One region of the Streptomyces sp. Inha503 genome, then DNA from elsewhere that is predicted to be linked to it. Evidence: riboswitches for the same ligand, from Rfam matches in the RefSeq annotation. Region 1 holds a riboswitch; the other holds the start of a gene.
What was found. Region 1 has a riboswitch for cobalamin ahead of ACJX2R_RS09265 (CbtB domain-containing protein). Riboswitches for the same ligand answer to the same signal wherever they lie in the genome.

Region 1 (3,203 bases):
AGTGCTCTGCTACGGTGGTCGTCGTGGACGGCAAGCCAGGGCTACGGGAGCGGAAGAAGCAGCGGACCCACACGGCGATCTCCGAGGCGGCGATCACGCTCTTCCTCGAACACGGCTTCAACCAGGTCTCGGTGGCCCAGGTGGCCGAGGCGGCCGAGGTGTCCAAGCGCACGCTCTTCGCCTACTTCCCGGCGAAGGAAGACCTCGTGGTGCACCGTCTCGCCGACCACGAGACCGAGAGCGCCCGCGTCGTACGGGCCCGCCCGCCCCGTACCACCCCGCTGACCGCACTGCGCGAGCACTTCCTCAAGGGCCTGCGCGAACGGGACCCGATCACCGGGCTCAACGACCATCCCCAGATCCTCAAGCTCACCCGGATGATCCTCGACACACCCTCGCTGGTGGCCCGGATGGAGCGGTTCAAGGCGGGTGCCGAACGCGCGCTCACGGAGGCGCTGCGGGAGACGGCGGACACCCCGGAGCTCACCGCGCGGCTGGCCGCCGTCCAAATCGTCGCGGTCCAGTGGTCACTGGCACAGGACAACACCGCACGCGTGACGTACGGGGAGCCGGCCGACGAGCGGTACGCGGGTGCGGTGGCCGACGCGGAGCACGCGTTCGCGCTGCTGGCGAACGGACTGCGGCACCTGCCCCCGCGGAAGTGACTCCAGGCCGCCCCGCAGGGGTGCCTCCGGGACGCCAGGCCGTTAGGCCGCCAAGTGCCCGCACAACGCGAGAGGGCCCCGGATTTCTCCGCGGGCCCTCATGCGTCTCGGTGTGGTGGTCAGTTCGGGGCGGCCGCCATCGCCCGGCTCTCCTCGGCCTTCGCGGGCTTGGGGTTCAGCATCCGCTCGGCGAGTTCGCCGAAGAGGAGGCCGAAGCCACCCCACAGGATCAGCTGCATGGCGAGGGCGGACAGCCGGAACCGCCACAGGACGGTGGCCGGGAAGTCCGCCGGGACCTCGTTGACGACGGGCAGGAAGGCGAACGCAAGCCCGATGACGACGGCGAAGGCGGCCACCGCGGCGACGGTGGCGTACCAGGCGCCCAGCTTCGGGGCGAGCCGCTTGCCGAGAATGGTGGCGGCGATCGCCAGGAGCACGCTGAGCACCATCATCAGGAAGTACAGCGTCGTCCGCTTGCCGATGGTGTCGCCGTTGCCGACGGCGGGCGGGTTGGCCGGGTACTTCAGGAACGGCACGACATAGACCGCGAGCAGCGCGCAGCCGGACAGCAGCAGCGCGGTGGCCCGCGGGCTGAAGCGGCCGACGCGGCCGAGGGCGACGCAGTAGGCGAGGGCGGCGATGCCGCCGAACGCGATCCCGTAGATGAGCACACCGGTGGCCAGGCCCGCGGTGGACTGAAGACTACGGGAGACGATCTCGACCTCGTGCTCATGCGCGGGGGCGTGGGCCTCCTCGAAGCCGATCGCGCGGTCGACGTTCGGCTCACCGAGGAAATAGGCGGCGATCAGGGCGAGCACACCGGCACCAAGACCGGCGAGCATGCCCCGCACCAGCAGGTTTCTTACCGTTGCGGAGTTCATGGGGGTGCGGCGTCCCTCGCCTCAGTGGCAGGGGAAGCCGAGCAGATGGCGGGCGTCGTGCACCCACTCGTGGACACCCGAGCCGGAGACGACCGCGGTGGCGCCCTGCTCGGCGCCGACGAAGTACAGCAGGACCAGCATCAGGATGCCGAAGAAGACGGCCCAGGGAGCTATCGCCTTCAGCGGCAGTGTGGCGGGGAGGGCGGGGGTGGTGGCTGTCGGCTGCGCGACATGCTGCGCCATGACAGTGGCCTCCTAAGGGAGTTCGCGTCCCATCTCGGTGGTGCACAAGACGATGGCTGCGGGTCTGACTCACGGACGTCCCCTTCGGATACGTCTCGTTCACAGTGGCGCGACCGTGCCGGACTCCCACCGGCTTCCGTCAGACCATCGTCGATATCGCACCGACGGTACCGCGTGTCGGATGCCTGGCCAAGACCGGCCACCTGGTGAGACGCCTCTCTCGTACCGGGCGGACGGCCCCGGAGGGACGCACCCGCATCACTCGTCGCGGCCGTAACGGGGGCTGTTGGGCGGCAGGAAGTGACCGCGGAGGCGGGTCAGGAGTTCCGAGGTCTCCAGCGCGCGCTCGCCCAACTGGGAGGCCACGGCCAGGGCCAGGGCGTCGACCACGGCCAGCGAGCCGAGCGTCTCGCGGGTGGCCCCGGAGGCGGAGAGGGTGGCGAGGAGGGTGACGGCCACGCGGTCGCCGAGGGCCGGGCCGAGGGCGTCGGTGATCAGGACGACCGGGGTGCCCACCTCCTCGGCATGGTCGATGATGACCTCGATCTCCGTGAAGAGCCGGGCCGGGGCGAAGACCACCACGACGTCGTCCGCCGAGAGCGGCACCAGCGCGTCCGGCAATCTGAAGCCCATGTCCGCAGTGTGACGGGCCTTGAGCCCCAGCCGGTTGAGCCTCAGCGCGAGGTACTCGGCGATGATGCCGGACGGGCCGGCGCCGAAGGCCATGACCTCCTTGGCGGGCAGCAGCCGCTCCACGGCCGCGGCGAAGGCGTCGGCGCGCAGACCGCGCCGGGTCTCGTGGATGACCTCGGCGGCGTCCTCGAAAACCCGGTCCAGCAGTTCCTCGGTGGATCCGGCCATGTGCTCGACGCGGCTGCGCAACCGCGCGGAGGGCCGCATCAAGGTGGCGAGTGACCGGGCCACGGCGTGCTTGAGACCGGTGAAGCCGCTGTAGCCGAGGGCCTTGGCGGTGCGGACCACCGTGGCGTCGCTGGTGCCGGTGAGCGCGCCGAGCTCGCTGGCGGAGGAGAAGCCCACCTCCTGCGGATGCTCTCTGAGGAACGCCGCCACCTTCTGCTCGGCGGGAGCGAGCCGCGGCCAGGCGGCCGCCACCCGCTGCTGGAGCGGCGCACCCTCCGGGATCTCCGCCATGTCCATGGGCTGCCCTCTCTTGACGCGCGTCCGTAGCGCATCCTACTTTCCTCGCGTCGCATTCACGACAAGTTCGTAGCAGATACTACGGAGCCTCCATGACCACTTCCGCCACCCCGACGCCCGGCTACCGGCCCCGGCCGGGGGCGGTCGACCGCCCGCGGTGGCCGGGCGGCGCCCGCTGCGCCGTGATGCTGAGCTTCGACGTGGACGGCCCGGCGCTGCTGGCCAACCTCGGCCACGCCCCCGACATCTGGCGCTC
Region 2 (3,203 bases), 5.7 Mb from region 1:
CCTCCGTGGGGTAGAAGTTGATGTCCACCACGCGGTCGAGGAAGGTCACGGCGGTGTGGACGGTGGCGTCCAGGCGCTCCCAGTCCAGCTGCCCGTCCTCGTCCAGGTGCGCGGCGAGGTTGACCGATCCGAGGTTGCACACGGCCGTCTCGCCGTCGTTCGTGACCTCCAGGATCTCGGTGCAGAGGTTGGAGGAGTGGACGACCCTACCGGGCTCGGCGGTCTGGTTGGCGGTGCGGTTGGCGGCGTCCTTGAACGTCATCCAGCCGTTGCCGGTCTGCGCGAGGGTGCGCATCATCCGGGCGTACAGCTGGCGCGCCGGGACCTGCTTGACGGCCTTGCCCTCGGCCTCGGCCTTCCGGTACGCGGCGTCGAACTCCTCGCCCCACAGGTCCACCAGATCGGGCGCGTCGGCCGGGGAGAACAGCGACCAGTCGGCGTCCGCCTCGACCCGGCGCATGAACTCGTCCGGGATCCAGTGGGCGATGTTGAGGTTGTGGGTGCGGCGGGCGTCCTCGCCGGTGTTGTCCCGCAGCTCCAGGAACTCCTCGAGGTCGGCGTGCCAGGTCTCCAGGTAGACACAGGCCGCGCCCTTGCGCCGGCCGCCCTGGTTGACGGCGGCCACCGAGGCGTCGAGCGTGCGCAGGAATGGCACGATGCCGTTGGAGTGCCCGTTGGTGCCCCGGATCAGCGAACCGCGCGCCCGGATGCGGGAGTAGGACAGGCCGATGCCGCCCGCGTGCTTCGACAGCCGCGCCACCTGGTGGTAGCGGTCGTAGATCGAGTCCAGCTCGTCCAGCGGCGAGTCCAGCAGATAGCAGGACGACATCTGCGGATGCCGGGTGCCGGAGTTGAACAGCGTGGGGGAGCTGGGCAGATACGACAGCGTGCTGGTCAGCCGGTAGAGCTCGGCCACGTCCTCCAGCGCCCGCTCCGAGTGGTCCTCGGCGAGCCCGCAGGCCACGCGCAGCAGGAAGTGCTGCGGGGTCTCGATCACCTGACGGGTGATGGGGTGGCGCAGCAGATAGCGGCTGTAGAGGGTGCGCAGTCCGAAGTAGCCGAAGCGGTTGTCGGCGCCGTCGGCCAGGGCCCGCTCCACCAGCGCGTCCAGCCGCTCGGCGTGGGCGGCGGCGAACTCCGCGGTGGAGTCGGCGAGCAGGCCCTCGCGGTGGCCCACCCGGACGGAGGCCGAGAAGGAGACCGCGCCCTGCCCGGCCGCCTCCTCGGTGATGGTCAGCGCCAGCAGCCGCGCCGCGAGCCGTGAGTACTCCGGCTCCTCGGCGATCAGTCCGGCCGCCGCCTCGGTCGCGAGGGCACGCAACTCCGCCTCGTCCGAACCGGGGTGACGGCCGCGCAGGGCGGCGGCCGCGACCTTGCCGGGGTCGGTGGCGGGCAGATCGGCGGTGAGTCCGGTAAGGGTCCGTAGCAGGGCGGTCCCGGGCGCGTCGTCCGCTGCCTGAGAAGCCGCCTGCGCTGAAACCGGATCGGCGGGCGCGATGGTCACTGAGGTGCTCTCCTTCGCTCGGTCAGGGCCTGTCTGGGGCGAGCCCAGATCACAACTCCAGACAGGCCCTGAGCCGCGAGGATGGTGCGATGGGCGCGTACGGGCATGCCGATGCCGCACTCCTCGTACGCCGGGCACACCACGCAGCGTCCATCGGCCCAACCCTCGAGGCCGGGGGACGTGTTCACAGGGCCGTCGGCAGGTGCTCGGACTCACGGGCACGCCGAATTGAGCGCACACGTACACCGTTGCGGGACAGTTCCGGATTCCCACCGGATTCCCCTGCGGCGACAGCGAGGACGAGCATACATCTTGTGTCGGCCGACGCACCCACCCCCATATCTTGTGTCGGAGCTGCGGAGTTTCGCATGAATGTGCTAATGCGTTCCGGCCTGGCGAGTGGGATGCCCTGGTCAGGCGACGCCCAAGCGGGAGCTATTTGCCGGTCTCCTTCTCGTACGCCTTGATGACCTCGTCGGTCGGGCCGTCCATCAGCAGCTCGCCCTTCTCCAGCCACAGCACCCGGTCGCAGGTGTCCCGGATGGACTTGTTGTTGTGGCTGACGAGGAAGACCGTGCCGGCCTCCTGGCGGAGCTCGCGGATCCGGGCCTCGGAGCGCTTCTGGAACTTCCTGTCACCGGTGGCCAGCGCCTCGTCGATCATCAGCACATCGTGGTCCTTGGCCGCGGCGATGGAGAACCGCAGCCGGGCCGCCATACCGGAGGAGTACGTACGCATCGGCAGGGTGATGAAGTCACCCTTCTCATTGATGCCCGAGAAGTCCACGATGCCCTGATAGCGTTCCCGGATCTGCTCACGCGACATACCCATGGCCAGACCACCGAGGATCACGTTCCGCTCACCGGTGAGGTCGTTCATCAGCGCCGCGTTCACACCCAGCAGCGACGGCTGACCGTTGGTGTAGACCTTGCCGCGCTCGGTGGGCAGCAGCCCCGCGACGGCCTTGAGCAGGGTCGACTTACCCGAGCCATTGGACCCGATCAGACCGATCGACTCACCCTTGTACGCCACGAACGTCACCCCGCGCACCGCGTGCACCTCACGCATGCCCGGGGCGCTCTTCCGGCCCAGCAGACGGCTGAGGGCCGCGGTGGCGCTGCCCTTCCCCTTGGGGCCGCCGTTGACCCGGTAGACGATGTGGACGTCGTCGGCGATGACGGTGGGCACCCGCGCCGGCGCGGAAGCCACCTGAGCGGCCTGGTCGGCCCGCTCCGCCTGGGCACCTTTGTCGAGGGTTTGCTCAGCCACGGCCGTACCGCTCCTCTGCCTTCCAGAAGTACACGAATCCCCCGGCGCCGAAGAGGACCGCCCAACCGAGGGCCAGCGCCCAGACATGTGGTGGCAGGTTCGACGAGGGGTAATTGTTGATCAGGGCGTACCGCATCAGGTCCATGTAGACCGCCGCCGGATTCGCCAGCATCGCGTCGCTGATCCAGCCGCTCGCTCCCGCGTGTTCGAGGGTGCGGGCCAGCGGAAACATCACGCCCGAGGCATACATCCAGGTACGCAGAATGAACGGCAGCAGCTGCGCGAGATCTGGTGTTTTGGCCCCCAGCCGCGCCACGATCAGTGACAGGCCGGTGTTGAAGACGAATTGCAGGGCCAGCGTGGGAATGATCAACAGCCAGGCCGGAGCCGGGAAGTGGCCGAAGCCCACCAACACGACGGCCAGCACGAT

Region 2: linked by a shared signal. The riboswitch ahead of ACJX2R_RS33740 (ribonucleoside-diphosphate reductase subunit alpha) and the one ahead of ACJX2R_RS09265 (CbtB domain-containing protein) in region 1 are both predicted to bind cobalamin.

Annotation. Positions count from the first base shown of each region.
Region 1 is NZ_CP178360.1:2,249,211-2,252,413, forward strand. Features, by position in the region: gene ACJX2R_RS09255 (TetR/AcrR family transcriptional regulator) at 24-665, shown strand; gene ACJX2R_RS09260 (CbtA family protein) at 785-1,546, opposite strand; gene ACJX2R_RS09265 (CbtB domain-containing protein) at 1,568-1,789, opposite strand; cobalamin riboswitch at 1,829-1,979, opposite strand; gene ACJX2R_RS09270 (MurR/RpiR family transcriptional regulator) at 2,048-2,947, opposite strand; gene ACJX2R_RS09275 (polysaccharide deacetylase family protein) at 3,040-3,203, shown strand, end outside.
Region 2 is NZ_CP178360.1:7,940,314-7,943,516, forward strand. Features, by position in the region: gene ACJX2R_RS33740 (ribonucleoside-diphosphate reductase subunit alpha) at 1-1,504, opposite strand, end outside; cobalamin riboswitch at 1,684-1,845, opposite strand; gene ACJX2R_RS33745 (ABC transporter ATP-binding protein) at 1,940-2,773, opposite strand; partial or broken gene ACJX2R_RS33750 (ABC transporter permease) at 2,766-3,203, opposite strand, start outside.